Regions from separate parts of the Desulfitispora alkaliphila genome, predicted to be linked through region 2. Evidence: riboswitches for the same ligand, from Rfam matches in the RefSeq annotation. Region 2 holds a riboswitch; each other region holds the start of a gene.
The links. Region 2 has a riboswitch for S-adenosylmethionine ahead of metF (methylenetetrahydrofolate reductase [NAD(P)H]). Riboswitches for the same ligand answer to the same signal wherever they lie in the genome.
Positions count from the first base shown of each region.

Region 1: it holds a riboswitch for S-adenosylmethionine, as region 2 does, so the genes downstream of both, metA (homoserine O-acetyltransferase MetA) here and metF (methylenetetrahydrofolate reductase [NAD(P)H]) in region 2, are expected to answer to the same signal.
Region 3: it holds a riboswitch for S-adenosylmethionine, as region 2 does, so the genes downstream of both, GGQ84_RS05525 (homocysteine synthase) here and metF (methylenetetrahydrofolate reductase [NAD(P)H]) in region 2, are expected to answer to the same signal.
Region 4: it holds a riboswitch for S-adenosylmethionine, as region 2 does, so the genes downstream of both, metK (methionine adenosyltransferase) here and metF (methylenetetrahydrofolate reductase [NAD(P)H]) in region 2, are expected to answer to the same signal.

Region 1 covers NZ_JBNPXS010000008.1:47,168-53,037, forward strand. The annotation lists gene GGQ84_RS04660 (iron-containing alcohol dehydrogenase) at 1-43, opposite strand, end outside; gene GGQ84_RS04665 (M20 family metallopeptidase) at 50-1,240, opposite strand; gene GGQ84_RS04670 (ASKHA domain-containing protein) at 1,424-2,983, shown strand; gene GGQ84_RS04675 (nitroreductase family protein) at 3,046-3,663, opposite strand; SAM riboswitch class I at 3,802-3,906, shown strand; gene metA (homoserine O-acetyltransferase MetA) at 3,981-4,922, shown strand; gene GGQ84_RS04685 (MutS family DNA mismatch repair protein) at 4,971-5,870, opposite strand, start outside.
Region 2 covers NZ_JBNPXS010000001.1:77,808-83,677, reverse strand. The annotation lists gene GGQ84_RS00430 (Fic family protein) at 22-1,254, shown strand; gene GGQ84_RS00425 (malate:quinone oxidoreductase) at 1,434-2,963, shown strand; SAM riboswitch class I at 2,969-3,075, shown strand; gene metF (methylenetetrahydrofolate reductase [NAD(P)H]) at 3,182-4,054, shown strand; gene GGQ84_RS00415 (vitamin B12 dependent-methionine synthase activation domain-containing protein) at 4,074-4,739, shown strand; gene GGQ84_RS00410 (homocysteine S-methyltransferase family protein) at 4,726-5,870, shown strand, end outside.
Region 3 covers NZ_JBNPXS010000010.1:67,645-73,514, reverse strand. The annotation lists gene thrC (threonine synthase) at 1-829, opposite strand, end outside; gene GGQ84_RS05535 (homoserine dehydrogenase) at 832-2,133, opposite strand; gene GGQ84_RS05530 (ACT domain-containing protein) at 2,160-2,609, opposite strand; gene GGQ84_RS05525 (homocysteine synthase) at 2,752-4,047, opposite strand; SAM riboswitch class I at 4,132-4,234, opposite strand; gene spoIVA (stage IV sporulation protein A) at 4,322-5,803, opposite strand.
Region 4 covers NZ_JBNPXS010000005.1:2,544-8,413, forward strand. The annotation lists gene GGQ84_RS02930 (copper amine oxidase N-terminal domain-containing protein) at 1-191, shown strand, start outside; gene metK (methionine adenosyltransferase) at 240-1,436, opposite strand; SAM riboswitch class I at 1,527-1,628, opposite strand; gene GGQ84_RS02940 (PTS sugar transporter subunit IIC) at 1,699-2,721, opposite strand; gene GGQ84_RS02945 (CBS domain-containing protein) at 2,842-3,282, opposite strand; gene GGQ84_RS02950 (glycerate kinase) at 3,310-4,458, opposite strand; gene GGQ84_RS02955 (OsmC family protein) at 4,504-4,929, opposite strand; gene GGQ84_RS02960 (response regulator transcription factor) at 5,146-5,865, opposite strand.

The sequences.
Region 1 (5,870 bases), on a different contig from region 2:
CACCGAAAATAATCTCCGGCGTTACAAACTTAGTTATATTCACTAATCACTAATCCCTCCTAGATTTAAATTCACTCCTAATACCACTCATAAGTTCTTTATCTACCATTAAATCAATAGTAGTATAAGCCATTACTTTGGCTGCTCTCATTAATAATCTGCTTCCAAAAACCGAACCAGAAGCTTTTGCAAATTCCTCAGTGTGGGCCATACAGCCTCCAGCCATTTCAAAAGAAAGGTATGGATGAATCGCCGGTACTACCTGGCTAACATTACCCATATCTATTGAGCCACTAGCTTTACTAGGATTAGGAGCTACATCACTCCCAACCTCCCTTAGATTTCGCCGGAAGGCTCCAGCTAACCTCTTATTTGTTACCATTTCGTCATATGAGAGTTCGTAATTCCGGACCTTAACTTTAGCTCCAGCCATCATAGCCGCTCCACTAGCACATTCTATAATGCGCGAAGTTAAACTTTTTAATTTCTGCTTATTAGCGGCTCTTATATACCACCTGGTCACTGCTCTATCCGGTATAACATTAGGCGTATTACCCCCGTCAATAATTACACCGTGAACCCTCATGTCCTCTTCTAGATATTGTCGCATAGCGTTTACGCCGTTATAAAAATTCACAACAGCATCTAAAGCATTAGCACTTATGTATGGAGCTACAGCCGCATGAGCTGATTTCCCAATAAAGGTAAATTCCAAGGCATCCATTGCTAATGATTTAGTTTCAACTGTAGTTGAATCTCCCGGATGAAACATCATGGCTGCATCAATATCTTGGAAGTACCCCTTTTCCACCATAGTGACCTTGCCTCCGCTAGTCTCTTCTGCAGGCGTACCCATTACAACCACTTGACCCTTAATGTTAGTTACATCCAACAATATCTTTACTGCCGTTGCAGCTCCAACAGCAGCTGCTCCAATTAAATTGTGTCCACAACCGTGTCCAATCTCTGGTAGAGCATCATACTCTGCTAAAAGCGCAATCCTAGGCGATCTTCCTGATGCGTACCTAGCTAAAAAGGCAGTTTCCAGCCCGGCTATATTCCTCTCCACCGCAAAGCCTTGTTGACTTAGATAATCCGCAAGTAGCTTTGAAGCATAATACTCTTGATGCCCCAATTCTGGATTTTCATGTATCTTGTCACTTAGCCTTATTATATCACTTTCTAGATCACGCAAAAACAAATCAAGCTGTTTTTTGTACTCATCAATTTTTTTAGACATGAGCTTCCCCACCTCATAAAAACAATTTTTAATTACTTCTACTTCACCTAATGATTTTTCCTGCTTGTGCAAAAATTTAAAATAAATAAAAAAAATAGTATATTTGTCCTAATTATATATTTTATACACCTTCCTGTTTATGATATACTCAAAAAAGGAAATAGAATAGGAAGGGTGACTGTCATGAAAAATATTCTGAGCCAGGGTAAGGAGCTATCCACAGAATTAGACCCCCTTACTGTGAAAGTATTTAAAAGCTTATCTCCCCCAAGCTTGCAAGATAACAGAGGAGATGCAGATCGCATTAGAGCAGTTCTAAGCCCTCATTGCGAAAACTTAGAAATTCCCCTCCCCTTATTAAACAGTTTGCCCAATATCCTGCGCCAGAGTCACTGGCAAGTAACATTGACTATGGGTAAGCTTAAAGGTAGGTATCAGTTGCTTCAAGTGGAACCAGGGGATACCACATCTAACAACTGGGGGGTAGCTGTGGATATTGGTACCACTACTGTTGTTGCCTATTTAGTAGACTTAGTCAGCGGAGAAACTACCCAGATTGCATCTAATTACAATGGCCAGGTGAAATATGGAGAAAACATTTTAACAAGAATTCAGCACAGTTATACTGAAGAAGGTAAACACCAACTACAGCAATCTATTATCGCCACCCTAAACTCTCTTATCGAAGAAGTTGCTCAACTACAAAATATAAGTGCTCGGGACATCACAGCAGCAGCTTTTGCTGGCAACACTACTATGATCCATATGCTGTTAGGCCTTGATGCTTCCCAAGTTTGTAAAGAGCCCTATATCCCTGTCATAAATTCCCCAGATATAATTACAGCATCCCAACTAAACCTTAATATGCTTCCCCATGGACTAATTTATTTTGTTCCCAGCATTGGTAGTTACGTGGGAGGCGATGTAATTGCAGGAGTTCTAGTTAGCGGTATGCACAAGAGCCCAGAAACATCTCTATTAGTGGACATAGGTACTAACGGAGAAAAGATTTTAGGAAATCAAGAGTGGTTAGTCGCCTGTGCTGGAGCTGCAGGTCCTGCCTTAGAAGGCGGTGTAGTTCAGCAAGGAATGAGAGCAGAACCAGGTGCTATTGAGAAAATTCAAATTGATCCCCAGACTAAGAAAGTATCCTATAATACAGTTAACAATATTAGTCCTAAGGGATTATGTGGTTCAGGTTTAGTGGACTGTCTTGCACAGATGCTCTTAAGCGGAATAGTCGACCGTAAAGGCTATTTTAAACAAAATACAAATTCCTACACCCTTGTCTCAGCTGAAGAAAGTGCCAACGGCCTGGATATCTGCATATCTCAATCGGACTTGAAAAATTTAATAAGAACAAAGGGAGCTGTTAACGCCTCTATTTCTGTACTCTTAGAAGCAGTTGGTTGTCCTATGGAGGACATCAAACACTTCTATACAGCAGGAGCTTTTGGTAACTACCTAGATACTGAGTCAGCTATTACAATCGGTTTATACCCAGACTTGCCACGAGAGCGCATAGTTAAGCTGGGAAATAGTTCTGGGACGGGAGCTAAATTAGCTCTGTTATCTCAACAAAAGCGCCAGGAACTTGAAGAAATAGCCAGAAGAATTACTTATTTTGAAATGAATGCTAACCAGGATTTTATGAATAAATATACTTCAGGATTGTTTCTCCCTCACAGTAATTTAGAGCTTTATCCTAGTATTAAAGAAAAGCTTAACAGAAACCCAAAATAACCGAATTTTTAAAGGATGCTTAAACTTCTAAGCATCCTTTAAAAGTATAGAACTGAATTCTCCTAAACCTCTTTTATAATAATCTCCTCTAATGACAGTCTAGGCCTCTGGTTAGGATGCTGATCCGGATATCCAATAGGTAACAATGCCACAACGTGATATCTATCCTCTAGCTCAATTGCCTGCTTTACTTTACCCTGACTGAACATCATCACCCAACAACTTCCTAGCCCCAAGTCTTCCGCCCTCAAGGTGATATGGTCTATTGCAATAGCAGTATTTAGACTCATATACGCCATAGCAGCATGTTGTTCCATCTTTTGCTTTTTGTCTGCATAATTCTCTGGTTCAAATCCTTCTAAGTCAGTTCCCACAAATGCCCCCGATTCTTTCAATTCTGTCGCTCTATCCATAATCGCATTCTTGGTTAAGATTTGGGTGTCTACACAACAGACAATAACCACAGGTGCTTTGCTTACAAAAGACAAGGGTGTGGCTTTTGCTAGCTTAGCCCTAGACTCTGAACTCTTTACAACTACAAAACGCCACGGCTGTAAATTCACCCCAGACGGAGCAAGTCTTGCTGCTTCCAGTAATTCGCGAACCAGCTTATCAGGAACCGGGTCCTCTTTAAACTTCCTGATACTTCTTCTAGCTCGAATAGCATCAATTAATTCCATATAATCACCTCACAAGATTTAGTATTACCCAATATTTTTTACTTCCACAAAATGTTTAGGATTCCTCTGCAGCTTTTCCTTGACATCTCCTGCTACTAGTGATAAATTTAAATAAATTTAATATATTCTTATAAGTATCTCTTATTAAGAGCGGTGGAGGGACTGGCCCAGTGAAGCCCGGCAACCAGCACTACTAGTGCAAGGTGCTAATTCCTGTAGGTTATATTAACCTAGAGATGAGAGAAAAGTATTGCAATTAACATCTCCTTCATCTCAGGGAGAGTTTTTTTATTTTATAGATTTAGGAGGTGCTTTCTATGCCTGTAAAAATACCAGATAATTTACCCGCTACAGAAATATTAAGCCAAGAAAATATTTTCGTAATGAATGAAAACAGAGCTCAAACCCAGGATATTCGTCCTTTACGCGTAGCTATATTAAATCTTATGCCCACAAAAATAGCTACAGAAATTCAGTTGTTGCGACTAATAGGTAACACTCCACTGCAAGTAGACGTGGTATTATTGCATCCAGCTACCCATACATCAAAAAATACTCACCCCGAGCACTTGCAGACTTTTTACAAGACTTTTTCTCATATTAAAAATGAAAAATTTGACGGAATGATAATCACAGGAGCGCCAGTTGAGCAATTGCATTTTAATAAAGTAGATTACTGGAATGAACTAAAAGACATTATGGATTGGACTACAGAAAATGTTACGTCCACTTTCCACATTTGCTGGGGTGCTCAAGCAGGCCTTTGTCATCATTACGGTATCCCTAAACACTCTTTAACAGAGAAAAAATTTGGTGTATTTCCCCACATAACTTGCAAAAAAAATGTTAAGTTACTTCGAGGTTTTGATGATCTTTTTTATGTGCCTCACTCCAGGCATACCGAAGTGAGGCTAGAGGACATTGAAAAAGTACCTGAATTAGAGGTATTATCTGTTTCTCCCGAGGCCGGAGTTTATATGGTGGGGTCTAAAGATGGGCGTCAAATATTTGTAACAGGACACTCGGAATATGATCCAGAGACATTGAAACTAGAATATGAGCGAGATATAAATCAAGGCAAAAACATTACTGTGCCTAAAAACTACTTTCCTAATGACGATCCTTCTGCAGACCCTTTGGTAACTTGGAAGGCTCATGCCAATTTGCTATTTGCCAATTGGTTAAACTACTATGTATATCAAGAAACTCCTTACGATGTTACTAAGATATCCAGTCTCCGAAAACCAAAAGTTACTTAATAGGTAATATAGCTATAGCGGCTCCTCGAGGAACCGCTATATTTCATACTAATCAATACCAGCCATTTTAATCAAATACATGGCATTCCTGGTTGTAGAGATGCCCGACCGCAGTTTATAATCAAACTGTATCTTACCACCTCGGTAGTACTCACGAAAATGGAAATTAATTACACACCCATTGGTTTCTTGCTCGAGCTGTCCTAACTCTAAATCGTGAGTAGATACCAAGCCCATTGCCCCCATCTTTTTCATCTTTTTTATGAGCATCTTTGCCCCATCATGTCTATCAAGGGAATTGGTGCCTTTAAAGATTTCATCTAATAAAAAGAATACTTTCTCACTTTTAGATGCTTCTACAATTTTCTTTATCCGCAATAATTCTGCATAAAAAGAAGACGTACTCTCTTCTAAATTATCACTTACGCGCATGCAAGTATAAACATTCAGCAATGGACATTGAAACTTGCGCGCACATACAGGCGCTCCCGCGTATGCTAGCACAAGATTAATGCCTATAGTACGCAATAAAGTACTCTTCCCTGACATATTGGATCCGGTTATTAGCAGGATATCTGCTGGAGGCTTTATTTCTAAGTCATTACATACCCGCACCTGTCTAGACAATAAAGGATGTCCCATATTTTCAGCAACTATACCGATCTCATCCTGGTTCAGCTTTGGCATTTCCCATTCAGGGTTATCGTATTGTAGTAAAGCCAAACTATTCAACCCTTCAATCTGAGCTATTGCATCTAGCCAATTCTCCAATAATCGCCCTGAATTCACCTTCCATTTCTCTAAGGCAAACATAAAGCGATAGTCCCATAATATCAGTAAATTAATTACCATAAAAATTGAGCTCTGGCGATTAGAAATGGACTGAATTATTTTACTTAGCTCCTGCAATTGCTTCGCCGACAACTCTCCCTTTTCATTCAGCATTTG
Region 2 (5,870 bases):
TAAATAAGGCAGGTGATAAACATGGAATATGAAAAATTATCTAAAGTTTTTTACAAAAAGGGGAATGATTATTATAAAAATGAGGTAGAAAAAAGAAACAGCAGTTACGGTAGTTATATAACAAATTTAAGTATAAAAGGTTTTAGAAAAGGACAAATAACTAATGAAATCTACCGATTATTTTATGTGAATACCCACCAATTAATGACTTTAAATAACAAAGTGTTAATTAATAGTTCAAAAATATCTACACTTATTAGTAAGCTTCCCAAATTCGTTGTAGAGCCATATTTCCATAAACTAATTGTAAACGAAGCACAAAGTAATAATGAAATAGAGGGTATACGTAGTACAAAAAAAGAATTGAAAGATGTATTAGGCGACGTAATGAAATCTGAAAAAAAACAAAAACGTTTTAAAGGATTAATGAAAACATATCTGTATATTGAGCAAATTAAACCTTTTACGGAAATATCAGATTTTAGAAAACTCTTTGATGATTTAGTCTCAGATGAGATAGATAAGGCAGATGAACCTGACGGTGAACTATTTAGAAAAGGATACGTAGAGATAAATGATGGATCAAACACAACTCATATAGGAGTAAGTTCTGAAGTGGAAATTATTGAATTATTAAACGCATTAATTAATTTTCTCAATGATGAACAGTATCCAGAATTATATCGCTATATGGTTGGACATTACTATTATGAATATATACATCCTTTCTATGACGGCAATGGAAGAACAGGGCGTTTATTAGTTTGTAGTTATTTATCTAGATATTTGGAGAGATACTCTGCAATAACTTTTTCTTATGCAATAAATAAGAACAAATCAAAGTATTATAAAGCTCTTGAAGAAATACCTTATCCTTTAAATAGAGGAGAGGTGACCTTTTATTTGATCGATATGTTAGAATTACTTTTATCAGGACAAGAAGGAATTATTGAAGATTTAGAAATAAATTTGTCCAAAATAGAAAGAATTCATAAATACTTTAAAGGTGATATCTGGAAAGAACGAATGGAAGAATCAGATGTATTAAGGAAAATGACATATTTAAGTGTATTTGTTAATGAAGAAACCAATTTTGCTGTAACGCAGTTGATGAAATTCTCTAATAAATCGAGATATAAAGTAAATCAAATAATGAGTAACTTAGAAGGAGATGGATTTGTTAAATTAGTAACTCAAAGACCAAAAGAATATAAAGTTTCTGATGAATTTTTAGAAGATATTTTGACTTCTTAAGAGAAACTTGTATTTTTGGTATAACATACATAGTGGTTCTTAAATGTTTATACAAAATAATTGTTTTAATCTATGCAAAATTCTGATAAAATATATTAATATATAATTAATTAGAAAAGGTGTATGACTAGTTGCACTTGCATCCTTTCTGCAAATATTAAGGTATAAGGACGGTAAAAATGAGTAATAAAACAAGTAGAGCAGACGTTGTTTTGATTGGTGCAGGCATAATGAGTGCCACTTTAGGGACACTTTTGAAAGAATTAGTACCCCGATGGGAAATTACAGTGTTTGAGAAGTTGGAGAAAGCAGGAGGGGAGAGCTCTAACGAATGGAATAATGCGGGAACGGGACATGCGGCGCTATGTGAGCTTAACTACACTGCTCAACAGCCGGACGGATCTATAGATATTAACAAAGCTATAACAATCAATGAGCAATTTCAGGTTTCAATGCAGTTTTGGTCTTATCTTGTAAATAGAAACCTGATAAGTAATCCTCAGGACTTTATCATGGGACTACCTCATATGAGCTTTGTACAAGGAGATCAGAATGTAGCGTTTTTAAAAAAGCGTTTTGAAGCCCTGGCAAATAACCCTTTGTTTCACGGGATGGAATTTTCTGATGACCCAGAAGACCTAAAAGAATGGTTTCCACTTATGATGGAGGGGCGTAAGTCTAATGGACCAATAGCTGCAACGAAAACCGAATATGGAACTGATGTGAATTTTGGTGCTTTAGCACGGATGTTATTTGACCATTTGGACAGAAAAGATGCTGACATTAGATATAAGCATAATGTTAAGGATATTAAACGCACCAGTGACGGATTGTGGGAGTTGAAAGTGCAGAATCTCCACAGCGGTACTGTGGAACGGCATACTGCAAAATTCGTCTTTATTGGAGGCGGGGGAGGAAGCCTACATTTACTGCAAAAGTCCGGTATTCCTGAAGGGAAACATATTGGAGGCTTTCCGGTAAGCGGAATATTTATGGCATGTAATAATCCATCTGTTGTAGAACGGCACTATGCAAAGGTATACGGTAAAGCTAAGGTTGGTGCTCCGCCAATGTCTGTCCCCCACCTTGATATCAGATTTATTGACAATAAAAAGGAGCTGCTGTTTGGGCCATTTGCGGGCTTCTCACCAAAGTTCTTAAAACAGGGTTCAATATTTGATTTATTAACTTCCGTAAAACCGGATAATGTCTTAACTATGTTGGCAGCAGGCGCAAAAGAGATGGCGTTGACAAAATACCTTATTCAGCAAGTTATGTTATCCAAAGAACAGCGAATGGAACAATTACGTGAATTTATCCCTAACGCCAAAAGCGAAGATTGGGATCTAGTAGTAGCCGGCCAGCGTGTGCAAGTTATCAAGGATACTGAGGCAGGTGGCAAAGGAACACTTCAATTTGGTACGGAAGTGATTACTGCTGAAGATGGATCAGCTGCAGCATTACTAGGAGCTTCTCCAGGTGCTTCTATTGTGGTTCACGTTATGCTTGAGGTACTCAAAAAGTGTTTTCCACAAAACATGGAAGAGTGGGAAGCGAAAATCAAAGAAATGATTCCTTCTTATGGGAAGTCACTGATGGAGAACCCGGAGCTTTTGCAGGAAATTCATAATTCAACAGCGCAGACACTTGGATTAGCCTTTACAACACCAACAAATAATGTTATCATAAATAAAATTAAATATAAATAATAAATTTCTTATCAAGAGTGGTGGAGGGACTGGCCCGATGAAGCCCGGCAACAGTCAGCATTAGCTGAAAATGTGCCAATTCCTGCAGCTATTTTTAGCTGAGAGATAGGAAGAGAGTTTTTCAAGTATGGCTTTATGCCTTTAAGACGCCTCTTCTTACGAAAAGAAGGGGCTTTTTATGTTTAATTAAACAGACAATCAATAAGGAGCTGACATCAATGCATATTGGAGACATTTTCGAGCAAAAAAAAACTGTTATCTCATTTGAGGTATTTCCGCCAAAGAAAGATGGGGATATTGATACAATCTACAAAACTATCGATGAACTAGCTCATTTAAGACCTGATTTTATTAGTGTCACCTATGGAGCCGGAGGCTCAGGTAGCAAGAGCACAATTGATATTGCTTCACTTATCAAAAGAAAATACGAGATTGAAGCCTTAGCTCACCTCACTTGTATCACTAGTACAGAGGAAGAAATCAAGAGCACCTTAGAAAAGCTAAAGCAAAATAATCTATATAATGTACTAGCACTGAGAGGTGATTACCCTAAAAATTATAACCAGCGAGGACAAGCTAGATATAATTATGCAGTAGACCTTATAGAAGAGATAAAAGCAAAAGGAAGTTTTTGTGTGGGGGCTGCTGCTTATCCTGAAGGCCACATTGAATGCAGTGATGTGCAGCGGGATTTAGAATATCTAAAGCAAAAAGTAAATGTAGGAGCAGACTTCTTAATTACTCAGCTGTTTTTTGATAACCAGCTTTTCTATAGATTTAAAGAAAAGCTAGACAGGGCTGGAATAGATTGCAAACTATCCGCTGGAATAATGCCTATTTTAAGTAAGCAGCAAGTTGAAAAGATGATTTATATGTGTGGCGCTTCCCTACCTGCTAAGGTAATTAAGCTCTTGGTAAAATACGAGAACAATCCTGAATCCTTGAAAAAATGGGGAATTGAATATGCAGCAGAGCAGGCGGAGGAGCTAGTAAGCAATGGGGTAGATGGAGTCCATATTTACACTATGAATCAACCTCAAATTGCCAGAGCAATAGTGGGTAAACTTAAAAATTTAAGTCAGGCAATCTAGAGGGAAGAGAGGTGACCCAATGGAAATTAATCGAGATGAGGTGCTGCGTTATCTGGGTTATAAAGGTCAGACCATTGACTATAATCTAGAGCTAGTAATTCAAAGCTGTATTGAAGAGATAAAGCTGATTTCCAAGCCTCGGTATCATTATGGTATCTATAAGTTAGAAAAGGGGCGGGAAGAAGTAACTCTAACAGATAGTAACATCAATCTTGAGGGGAATTCTATTAGAGAATACTTGGCTCAAGTAGAGAAATGTGTAGTTTTAGCGGCAACCCTTGGTGCGGAGGTTGACCGGAAAATTAGGCAGTACCAACTGACTGATATGACCAGGGCAGCCATCTTAGATGCATGTGCAACCGAGGCTATCGAAGCTTTGTGCAATCAGGTAGAGCAAGAGATTAAGAAGGTTGTAAAGGGGTCCCACCTAACTTCTCGCTACAGTCCTGGTTATGGAGATTTGCCCCTAGAGCTACAGGGGCAGATATTAAAGGAGCTAAAGGCATATCAAAAAATTGGCCTTGCCATCACTAGTAGTCATCTGTTAACACCTAGAAAGTCAGTGACAGCTATAATAGGGTTATCAGAAAAACCTTTAGCAGTTAAAAAAAAGAAATGTGTAGACTGTACAGCTTACAACTACTGCAGTTACCGAAAGGAGGAAGGAACTTGTGGAGCTCTTTAAAGATAAACAATTTTTAGTTTTTGATGGTGCCATGGGGACAATGTTACAAGAGGCGGGTTTAGAACCAGGAGAATTACCTGAGTTGTACAACTTAGAACACTCAGAAAAAATTGCTCAGATTCACAAAAGTTATGTAGCTGCAGGTGCAGATATAGTTACAACGAACACCTTTCAGGCAAATCAATTGAAGCTACAGGATTGCTCCTACAGTGTAGAAGAAGTTATAAAAAAGGGAGTAGCACTGGCTAAAAGCTCAAATGCCAAATGGGTTGCTTTGGACATAGGGCCTATCGGTAAAATGTTAGAACCCTTGGGTGAAGTTAGCTTTCAGCAGGCGTATGAGATTTTTAAGAGACAAGTTATAGCGGGAAGGGAAGCGGGAGCCGATTTGATTTTAATCGAGACAATTTCCGACCTGTATGAGGCTAAAGCGGCAGTATTAGCGGCCAAAGAGAATAGCTCTCTACCTGTAATTTGTACTATGACATTTCAAGAAGATGGAAGAACCTTTGTGGGAACAGACCCTCAGACTGCAACGATTGTACTTCAAGGATTAGGAGTAGATTGCCTGGGTATTAATTGCTCACTAGGACCCGAGGAGATGCTCCCCCTAGTCAAAACTGTCTTACAATATGCCAAAGTGCCAGTGATAGTGCAATCAAATGCTGGGCTGCCAAAGCTAGAGGGAGATGAGACAGTATTCCCAGTGGGATCACAGGAATTTGGCGCTTATGCCCAGGAGTTGGTCAAGCTAGGTGTGCAATTAATCGGCGGTTGTTGTGGAACAACGCCTCAGCACATAGAAGAGGTTAAAAAAGTAATCACTAGAGCGATACCAGCTGAAAGGCGAGTAAAGCCAGTGACATGTGTAGCCTCAGCAACTAAAACAGCTACTATAAATCAAGTGGCAGTAATTGGTGAGCGGATTAACCCTACTGGTAAAAAGCGAATGAAGGAAGCTCTGAGAAACAACCAGCTAGATTTCATTTTGGCAGAGGCTATTGACCAGACAAAGGCAGGGGCAGATATTCTCGATGTCAATGTGGGCCTTCCTGAAGTAGATGAGTGTGAAATGTTAGAGAAGATAGTTAAGGAGATTCAAGGGGTAGTGGATACACCCCTTCAGATTGA
Region 3 (5,870 bases), on a different contig from region 2:
CAAGAAGTTTATATGCCTCTAAAATCTCTTCGTCAGTGACACTGTCAATTAAACCCTGAGAGCTATTGATTGCTTCTTCTGCTCCCTTCCAGCTTGCTGGGTTTCCTATTCTAATAGCAGTAGCTATTGTCTCTGGATTTGCAACAGGCTCACCTTTTACAATAGGTGCTGCTCCAGCCGCTTGGAATCCTAGCATTTTAGGTGTGCTGTCAGTTCTACCTGCTTCTTTATATTCCTTAAAGCCCTTCCAGTAAGCTGTGATGTTACCTGCATTTCCAACTGGAATAGCTAAGTAGTCAGGTGCCTTACCTAGTGTATCGCAAATTTCAAAGGCTGATGTCTTTTGTCCTTCAATCCTGTAAGGATTGATTGAGTTAACTAAGGTTATCGGATGTTTTTCAGTAATGTTTTTTACTATATTCAAGGCTTCGTCAAAGTTGCCATCGATTGCAATAACTTCAGCACCGTATATAAGGGCTTGTGCAAGCTTTCCTAGGGCTATATTTCCGTTAGGTATTAAAACAACACACTTAAGTCCACTTCTAGCTGCATAGGCAGCAGCTGCAGCGGATGTGTTGCCTGTTGAGGCACACATAATAGTCTTAGCGCCTTCTTCAACTGCTTTTGTTACTGCCATTACCATACCTCTGTCCTTAAAAGAACCGGTAGGGTTTAGCCCCTCATATTTTAGGTATACATTAGCACCTACAATTTTAGAAATGTTTTTTGCATGAATTAAAGGAGTATTACCCTCTTGTAGGGATATTTTTGGCGTGTTTTCATTTACCGGTAAAAACTCCTTATAGTGTTCTACTATTCCTGGCCACATTTTTAGTTATTTCCCCCTTCTACTCTAATAACATTGCTCACTACTTCCACAGTGGAAAGCCCTTGAATTATTTGAAGTGCATCTTGAACGTTTTGCTCTTTAATCCCGTGGGTAATTAATACGATTTCTGCCATTTCTTCTCCACGACGCTTTTGAACTACTGAGCCAATACTCACTCCCTGGTTGCCAAAGACGCTAGCAATAGATGCTAATACCCCAGGCTGGTCTTTCACTGTCAGTCTGATATAGTATTGAGCTTCCATTTCGCCAATAGTTTTGATTCTCCTCTTTTCAAAGCATGTGCAGTTGTATCTCTTACCAGCTGTTTCGGTTTTAATATTTTGAGCTACTTCTACCACATCGCCCATGATTGCACTGGCAGTAGGCATTTCTCCAGCTCCTGGTCCATAAAACATAGTTTCTCCCACCGCATCCCCTTTGACATAGATTGCATTAAATGCATCGTTAACTGCTGCTAGTGGATGGTTCTTTGGAATAAATACAGGGTGAACTCTTGCTTCTACTTCACCGGGCTCTGCCTTTGCTATTCCCAATAATTTTATCACAAAACCCAGCTCTTTTGCATAGGCTATATCTTGCGAAGTTATTTTTGTGATGCCCTCTACGTGAACATCGTTTAAAGTAACTCGAGTGTTAAATCCAATTGAAGCTAGAATAGCAATTTTTCGCGCTGCATCAAAGCCTTCTATATCCGCAGTTGGGTCAGCCTCAGCATATCCTAAATCTTGAGCTTCTCTGAGCACATCTTGGAAGTTGCTGCCCTTTTCTGTCATATTAGTCAGAATGTAATTTGTAGTACCGTTGATAATCCCCATTATCTCAGAAACTCTGTTAGCAGCTAAGCAATCCTTTAGAGGTCTGATGATGGGAATACCACCTGCTACACTGGCTTCAAACTTCACATCTACTCCAGCCTGATAAGCCTTTTCAAAGATCTCTTTGCCACTTATAGCCATTAGATCCTTGTTTGCTGTTACTATGCTTTTGCCATTTTCAATAGCATCTAGAAGCATGTCTTTGGTTGTATCTACGCCACCCATTACCTCTATACATATCTTAATCTCAGGGTCTTTGGTAATGTCCTCATAGTTATCCGTCAATACCTCCGGATGTACTGGTATGTTGCGCTCTTTAGTTACATCCCTCACTAGTACTTTCTTGATTTCTAGGTTGACCCCAATCTTATTGTAAATATATTCCCTTTGTGCTTCAATAATTTTCATAACTCCTGTTCCTACTGTTCCCATACCCATAATTCCAACTTTTATTGTTTTCATTTCCATTTCTCCTTCCTCCATTTCTTAGCTTATTATATTTGAGAACTTTGCCCTATAACCTTGAGGTTCTTTAAACCGCTTATATCACCTAAAGTGTTTAAAAGATCCTCTGTTGTCACATTCATCTCTGTAGTTTCTATAGATAGGGTCACATTGGCGAGACCTTGTAGGGGCAGTCCTTGGTTTATGGTTAAAATGTTTCCACCTTCAGCTGCAACTGAGTTAAGTACTTTTGACAAAACACCACTTTTATGTTCTAAATCAAGAGAAATGGTGACAATTTTGTTGTGACTGTCTCTGTAAAGGGGGAAAATCCCATCTTTGTATTTGTAAAATGCACTTCTGCTAATACCAGCCAATTCCGCTGCTTCATTTACTGTTTCCGCTTCACCCTTTGCCAGTATCTCTTTTGCCTTAGCAGTTTTCATGATTGCTTCTGGCAGTATCTCAGAGCTAATCATAAAAAATTTTTGTTTTTTCAAATTAGCCACTCCCTTGTCTCTCAGCCGTGGATTTTTATCTATGTATGATAGACATTATAGCAACTCTATCCAGCTTTTGCAATACTTAATAATAGAAAAATAGAGGCTTACGCCCCTATTTTCCGATTTTGAATTTTTACTATTATTCAATAAACTTGCACTTTTCTAGAGCATTATCTAAGTCTGCTTTCAAATCTTCCACCGCTTCGATACCCACTGACAGCCTAACCATATCCCCGGTAACTCCAGAACTAATCTGTTGCTCTTCTGTTAACTGTTGATGAGTGGTTGTTGCCGGATGAATTACTAGAGATCTGGCATCTCCTATGTTTGCCAGGTGGAAAAATAGGTTTAGGTTTTCGATAAATTTAGGTCCTGCTTCTTTTCCTCTCTTTAAGCCAAAGGTCATAATTGCACCTGTACCAGCTTTTAAGTATTTTTGCGCTAGCTCATGAGATGGATGGCTTTTTAACCCAGGATAGCTGACCCAGCTCACTTCTGGGTGCTCTTCTAAGTACTGAGCTATCTCCAGCGCATTAGCACTGTGACGTTCCATCCGCAAATGCAGGGTTTCTAAGCCTAGGAGCAGTTGATGGGCATTAAAGGGACTGATGGACGCTCCTATGTCTCGCAGTAGCTGTACTCTAGCCTTAACAATAAATGCTGACTGTCCAAATGCTTCGTGGAATTTGATTCCGTGGTAGCTTGGGTCAGGGTCTGTAAATTCGGGAAACCTGTCATTGCTCCAATCAAATTTCCCCGAGTCCACAATTACACCACCTATGCTAGTTCCATGGCCGCCAATAAATTTGGTAGCCGAATGGATCACAATATCTGCGCCAAAGTCAAAGGGCTTGCACAGGTAAGGCGTAGCCACTGTGTTATCTACAATCAGAGGAACTCCAGCTTCATGAGCTATTTGGGCTACTTTCTCTATATCCAAAACGTTAAGCTTAGGGTTACCCATGATTTCTCCATATACAGCTTTTGTCTTTTCGTTAATAGCTTCTCTAAAGTTTTCAGGGTTATCAGGATCTACAAGCCTAACCTTGATTCCCATTTTGGGCAAGGTGTGGGTAAATAGGTTATAGGTGCCACCGTAGAGGCTGTTAGCCGCAACGATTTCATCCCCAGCCTTAGCTAGATTGAGTATTGCTAGAGTTTCTGCTGCTTGTCCTGAAGCTACTGCTAAAGCTCCAACCCCACCCTCTAATAGGGCTATCCTCTTTTCAAAAACGTCCGTGGTAGGATTCATAATCCTAGTATATATATTTCCCGGTTCTTTTAAGGCAAAAAGATTAGCTGCATGCTCACTACTTTCAAAAGCATAAGAAGTAGTCTGGTAAATAGGTACTGCCATTGAGCCAGTTGTAGGGTCAGGCTGCTGGCCTCCATGTACTGCTAGGGTATCTAACTTTAAGTTTTCTTCTTTGGTCATCAACATTACCTCCTCATTTATTTTTGGTAAACAAAAAACCTCTTCTTAGATAAGAAGAGGGTGGTTGTACTTAGCAAAAAGCCTCTCTTATCTCCCAGGTATACACCTGCAGGATTTGGCACCATTGCTCATGTGAGCCGGTTGCCGGGTTTCATTGGGCCAGTCCCTCCACCTCTCTGGATAAGAAAACGTATGTGTTTTTCAGTAGTATATCAATACTAGACGCTTATGTCAACCTATTTTGAAAGAAAAAATAAAGTCGGACTAGCCGACTTTAGATTATAATGCATATGAGTCCACCACTGCCATCATTGACAATGCGCTGCAGTGTATCCTGCAGTTTGGTCTGAGCGTTGTCTGGCATGCGATATAGTTTGTTCTGAATACCCTCACGAACCAATTCATGCAAGGACTTTCCGAAAATATTGGATTCCCAAATTTTTGTGGGGTTTTCTTCAAACTCATTCTCAATGTATCTAACCAGCTCTTCACACTGCTTCTCAGTGCCAATAAGCGGTGTAACTTCTGTGTTTATGTTGGCTTTGATTATGTGTAAAGAAGGCGCACTTGCCTTAAGCTTTACTCCAAATCTGCCCCCTGTTCTAATTAGCTCAGGCTCATCTAAAGTCATTTCATCAACTTGTGGTGTGACAACTCCATAGCCATGCTCTTCCACTTCATGGAGTGCCTGGGCAACTTTGTCGTATTCACGCTTAGCCACACTTAGCTCTTTCATGAGGCTCAATAGGTGATGCTCCCCTTCAATCTCAAAGCCACTTACCTCTTGCAATACCTTATAGAATAGTCCTTCTGATTCTTTTAGGTCAATTGAAGCTACTCCCGTTCCTAGATCCATATTAGTCAAGTTTACTGCCTTAACAAATTCATAGACACTCAGGTTCTCTAGAGCATAATCTATATCCCTAAGCCTTTTAACTTGCCCCACGCTTTCTTTAACAGCTGTTTCAAACTGCTCTTTCAGCCAATGACTGTACTCTAATTCTTCCACCCACTTTGGCAAACTAATGTTTACCTCTTTGACTGGGAATTCGTAGAGACTTTCTTCTAATACCTTTAGAATGTCATCTTCTGTTAGGTTGAGGCAATCTATTGGCAACACTGGCACATCATATTTTTCCTCTAGCTCACCTGCTAGCTCTGATACTTGAGCACTATAGGGGTTTGTTGAGTTTAGGATAACTAAAAATGGTTTATTTAGCTCTTTTAGCTCAGCGATTACTCGCTCCTCAGCCTCTTCATAGTTTTCTCTTGGTATGTCTGAGATTGACCCGTCTGTAAGAACGACCAGTCCAATAGTAGAGTGATCTTCAATCACCTTTCTGGTACCTATCTCAGCAGCTTCCTGAAAAGGAATTTCATTTTCAAACCAAGGAGTAGTCACCATTCTCGGGCCATCCTCTTCCTCATAGCCCAGTGCCCCGTCCACAGTATAACCCACACAATCAACTAACCTTACTTTAACTTCTACTCCTTCGCGCACGCTTATTTCTATTGCTTCATTGGGAATGAACTTGGGCTCTGTAGTCATGATTGTTTTGCCTGCAGCACTTTGAGGAAGCTCATCTGTAGCTCTGTCCCGTTCATTCTCTTCTTCAATGTTTGGCAGCACTAATGTTTCCATGAATTTTTTTATGAATGTTGACTTTCCAGTTCGCACAGGTCCTACTACGCCTAAGTAAACGTCACCTCCTGTACGCTCAACAATGTCTTGAAAAATATCTAGTTTCTCCTCCAACACCGTTCCCTCCTTACTATACTATGTTTTCTTTACTACTGGCACACCCTATTACTAACCCAGTTCA
Region 4 (5,870 bases), on a different contig from region 2:
TCGGCACATTGGTTGATTACAGGTTTAAGGCTTGGATAAGTCAAGATACCTCTCCTAAATTGATAAAAGCTCAGTACTACTGGGTTTATCAAGATAGTCGTGGCGAAAATATCTATCAAACTGTAGAAGCCTACTTTTCCGACCAACCCGACTTTAGTGATCTTTTAAAAACAGTGCCATGGGCACAGTGATAATTGTCAATACAGCGGTAATTAAAGAAGAGCTAACACCAAAAGGTGTTAGCTCTTTGCAGCCTCTGCCCTCAAGGCATCAGCTTTGTCCGTCTTTTCCCATGGCAGATCTATATCTGTTCTACCCATGTGCCCGTAGGCAGCTGTTTGTCTATAAATAGGTCTGCGCAACTCCAAATCTCTGATGATTGCAGCAGGTCTCAAGTCAAAGTTCTTTTCTATTAATTCCTCTATCTTTTCCACTGGAACCTTTTCTGTTCCAAAGGTCTCTACCATAACCGATACCGGTTTTGCCACTCCAATTGCATAGGCCAATTGCACTTCGCACTTATCGGCCAAGCCAGCAGCCACCACATTTTTAGCCACATATCTAGCAGCATAGGCGGCAGAGCGGTCAACCTTTGTGGGATCCTTTCCTGAGAAGGCACCTCCACCGTGTCGAGCATAACCCCCATAAGTATCTACTATAATTTTTCGCCCTGTTAGACCCGCATCTCCTTGAGGGCCACCCACAACAAATCTGCCAGTAGGATTTATCAAATATTTGGTTTCATCATCTAGTAACTCTTCTGGAACAATGGGCTTTACCACTTTCGCAATTAAATCTCGTTCTATTTGCTCTAATTCAACTTGTGGTGCGTGCTGAGTTGAGATTACCACAGTATCAATTCGTACAGGCTTGTCGTCCATATACTCTACTGTAACCTGAGTCTTGCCATCAGGACGAAGATACTCTAATTCACCGCTTTTTCTCACGGCAGCTAACTTTCGTGCCAGTCTGTGAGAAAGAGCTATTGGTAAGGGCATTAACTCTTCAGTTTCATTACAAGCAAAGCCAAACATCATTCCCTGATCGCCCGCACCAGTGGACTCAATCTGACTATCCTTCATTTCCCCCTTTTTAGATTCTAGCGCCTGGTCTACACCAAGGGCAATATCAGGTGATTGTTCATCGATAGCCGTTAAAACTGCACAGGTATCACAGTCAAAACCATACTTGGCTCTAGTGTATCCAATCTCTCTTACGGTATTTCTTACAGTTTTTGGTATGTCCACATAGCAATTAGTTGTAATTTCACCTGTTATCAGTACCATACCAGTTGTAATTGCAGTCTCACAAGCTACTCTGGCATTGGGGTCCTGGCTAAAAATAGCGTCTAAAATAGCATCAGAAATCTGATCTGCCATTTTGTCCGGATGTCCCTCGGTAACCGATTCTGAGGTGAATAGTCTCTTTTTGGCCATATATTTAAACCTCCTTTTTGATTAAAGAAAATACTTTCCTATGGTGCAAAAAAAAATCCTCTCGCTAAATACGAGAGGTCTATCATTCCCCTCTTATCTCTCAGGCCCTAGCCTGCAGGAATTGGCACCTAACTGTTTCCAGTTGGTTGCCGGGTTTCATCGGGCCTGTCCCTCCACCTCTCTAGATAAGAATTCTAAACTTTATTCGACATTATTATATCGTTTCCTCCTACAGAAAGCAAATTTTCGCCCAAAATTTATTTTATAGGTCTAGTTTCATATCTCCTGCTTTGATTAAGCCTGCCTTTCGCATGACAATAGCTACGGCCAAAGCTATTGCTGCGGGCAATATAAAGTGGAACGCTATAATCAGAGGAAGGGAACCCATTCCCATCACGTCCATGGTGCCAATTTGCCCTACCAGGCCAGCTGTTCCCATTCCCGCCCCTGCAGGATTATTATACATAGGAAAAATTGTTGTTACAAAGGGACCCAGTATGGCTCCTGCCACGGTTGGCGGTACTATGATCATGGGGTTCTTTACAATGTTAGGAATCTGAAGCATGGATGTACCTAAGCCCTGGGCCATTAACCCCGCCATCTTGTTATCCCTGTAGCTAATTACTGCAAACCCTACCATCTGAGCAGCACAACCCACTGTGGCTGCCCCTGCGGCCAAGCCTCCTAACTCCATCATAATGGCAATTGCTGCACTGCTAATAGGTGCAGTCAATGCTAAGCCCATCAAGCTGGCAACTATAATTCCCATAGGTATTGGATGCATCTCAGTAGCAATCATTATCAGATTTCCAAATTCTATCATAAAATTATATATTCTCGGGCCTATCACTTGGGCTACAGCTACTCCGGTAATAATTGTAGTAGCTGGAGTTACTATTAAATCAACTTTAGTTTCCTTAGATATTAATTTCCCTATTTCAGCACCAATTAGCGCTGCTACAAAGGCTCCTGCAGGCCCCCCCAGCTGGGCGCCAGCAGCTCCAGTTATGGTCGATGCAAACAGGACAAAGGGTGGCGCTTTTAGACCAAATGCTACAGCTACCCCAATAGCTGGTCCCATCATACTAGAAGCCAACGCCCCTATCTCTTCCAGAAAGCCTATTCCCAGCTGTTCTCCAGCTACTCGAAGAATTAAGCCTACAATTAGAGATGAAAACAAACCCAAAGCCATTGCTCCCAATGCATCTATCCCATATCGCCTTAGGGAAATTTCCACACCCTTTCGACGTAGAAAGGACTGCTTCTCCATATTCTCTTTATCCATCTATCTCCACTCCCCTATCTTAAAATTATATTTACCATTATACACCCGAGCAGCTGTCTTGTCACCTGTAAAATAAAAAAAAAGAAACTTCACTCATGGAGTGAAGTCTTTCCCTTTATCTTACGATCTATCTGCAACCACTTTTATTATATCCGAATATGTAATTATTCCAACCAGTTTATCTTCTTTTGTAACCGGCAATTTTTTTACCCCTTTGGCAACCATTAGCGCTATAGCTTCCCCTAGTTCTACTTCCTCGGTAATGGTAACCGCACCATGAGTTGAGACGATTTGTTCCACTTTCTTTTGGGCCAACTCATCCATTCGTTCCAAATACTTTTCTAGCCCTGGAATCTTTGGGACTTCCCCTAGCACTCGCAAAATGCCCGGGATAAACATCTGCACAACATCTGATTCCGTAATCATTCCCACAACCTTTTCTCCATCCATAACTGGGAGTCCACTAATGCACCCACTAGTCATTAGCTTAGCTGCATTTCCCACCAATTCTCCTTTTTCCACTGTGGTAACATTCCGTTGCATCACCTCTCCTACTTTCACCAAATCACCGTCCTTTCTCTTTATATTTTATTTATCCTTATATGCTAACCCTGCTTGCCATAATCGAGCTACTTGGTAAGCTGTATTTTCTACTAACTGTGCCCCCTGATCCATAGCCACCTTTAGCTCCATGGGCTGGTTTACTGTGCTAAAAATAGCATCAACCCCTATTTGATGTAACTCTTCGCAGTTTAGATCAGCGCTACCAGATATGCAAATAACCGGTTTTCCATATTTTTTGGCCAGTTTAGCTACTCCCGCAGGCGCCTTACCCCTTGCCGTTTGTCCATCAGTTTTTCCTTCACCTGTTATCACTAAATCCACCTGTTCAGCTAGCTGCTCCATCCCAGTTGCATCTATAATTAAGTCAACTCCAGGTGTCAACTGGGCATCTAGAAAGGCCAGCAGTCCTGCCCCAATCCCTCCAGCGGCACCGGCTCCAGGAACTTCAGCCACCTCTTTTTGTAGCTGTTCTTTCAATAGTTGCGCAAAGTGAAACAGGCCCTGATCTAATTCCCTTACCATTTCCGGAGTTGCACCTTTTTGCGGACCGTAGATGCTAGCAGCCCCTTCCTCACCACAGAGGGGATTGGTCACATCGCAGGCTACATTAACTTCAACTTTCTCTAACCGCGAATCTAATCCACTTGTATCTATTCTAGCAATCTTATGTAGCTGACCTCCACATCCTGTCAGCTCATTTCCTCTGCCGTCCAAAAACTTTACTCCTAGAGCAGCTACTAACCCCATGGCACCATCATTGGTAGCACTTCCACCAATACCCAAAATTAATTTTGTACACCCCTGATCTAGGGCAGCTTTAATTAATTCTCCTGTACCATAAGAAGTAGTAACCAATGGATTGCGTTTATCAGCTGGAACTAGAGTTAACCCTGAGGCCTGGGCAACTTCCACAACTCCTGTAGTTCCGTCCCCTAACTTTCCCCACTGGGCTACTATAGGCTCACCCAAAGGACCAGTAACACTAACGCTGTGCATGGTGCCCCCTGTTGCCTCTACCAAAGCTAAGGTAGTTCCCTCTCCCCCATCTGCCATAGGCACTAAAATGGTTTCTTTGCTTTCATTACACCGTTTAAACCCTGAGGCCATTGCTTTGGCTGCTTCTAATGCACTCAAGCTACCCTTGTATGAATCAGGACTTATTAGGACTTTCACAATAAAACCTCCTATAATTCTGATAATTTAATAGTTCCATACATGTTAATCTTTTTCCTGCTTTATGTCCAAGGTATAATCTAATTTTGCCACTCCCGCTAAACTGTTGCTAACACTGCAGTACTTGTTCACCGAAAGCTCAATTGCTCGCTTTACCTTATCCTGAGGAATGTCTTTTCCCAAAAGAGTATAGTTTATCACTATTTTTTTAAATACTTTTGGGTGGTCAGTAGCTCTTTCTCCAGAAACTGAAATTTTAAGGTCGTCATATTGCACTCTCATTTTATCCAAAATACTAACTATGTCTATGCCTGTGCAACCTCCTATACTCATGAGTAGCAACTCCATAGGCGAAGCCCCTAAATCATCTCCCCCTGCAGCTTGATTGGCATCCATATCTACAACACTATTGTTACTGCCAGAGATGCCCTTAAAGTGCATTTTTCCCTGCCAGTTTACATCTACTTTCATTTTATCATCCTCCTATTTTTTCTCTATTGTGGAACAATTATATCACAAAGAGGATCGTAAAAAAAACACAGCAAAAAGAGACCATTTTGGGGGGGATGGTCTCTTTTGCTGTATGCTATATAGTTAGGGGGGGATGAATTTCCATAATGGAAAGTCGTCCTTAACTTAATTATAATTATAGCCTGCATTTGTTTTAAGATAAATTGTACTTTAGTACTAATTTGTTTTTAAAAACATAACTATTACCTGGGTTCTATCGCTGGCATCAAGCTTTTCAAGGATTTTACTAACGTGAGCCTTAACTGTTCTCTCTTTAATCCCCAGTTCAATTGCTATTTCAATATTACTCATACCCTGAAGCATTAAGTCTAGGGTTTCTTTTTCCCGGTTTGTCAATTGTAATATTTTATCTCCCAGATAGTCAGGGGGCTTTTGTTCCCTTTGCTCTAAGAAGGCTAAGTGGGTAAATGCTTGATTAAAGGAAGCTAAAAGCACCTTAAATAACTGCTCTTCCTCCTTTTCTATTTCACCCTTCTCATCTCCCCTGAGTACTCTAATGCACCCCTTAACATAATTCCCCTGTTTAATTGGTCCAGCTATTCCCCAGTTGGCCCCAACAGGAACTAATACCTGTTCTGCAAACTGCCTGTAACTTTTACATTCATCCATTACTTCAGAAACTCGTCTTATTCTATCTTCTAAGATTACGCTTTTTACCAGATGAGAGCTATCCTCCCGACTAAGATAGTTCTTCATCATTCCCTGGGGAATGCCATTAGTAATACAAAAACTCCTATCACTCAATTCCACTGTCAAAATACCCTTGTCAAAGTCAAGAACCCGTTTCCATATGTCAAAAATATTCTCTAGCAGTGAATTTGTTGAATATATTCCGCTCAACTCTTCTATATATTGAACCAGTTTTTTATTACCCAATTATC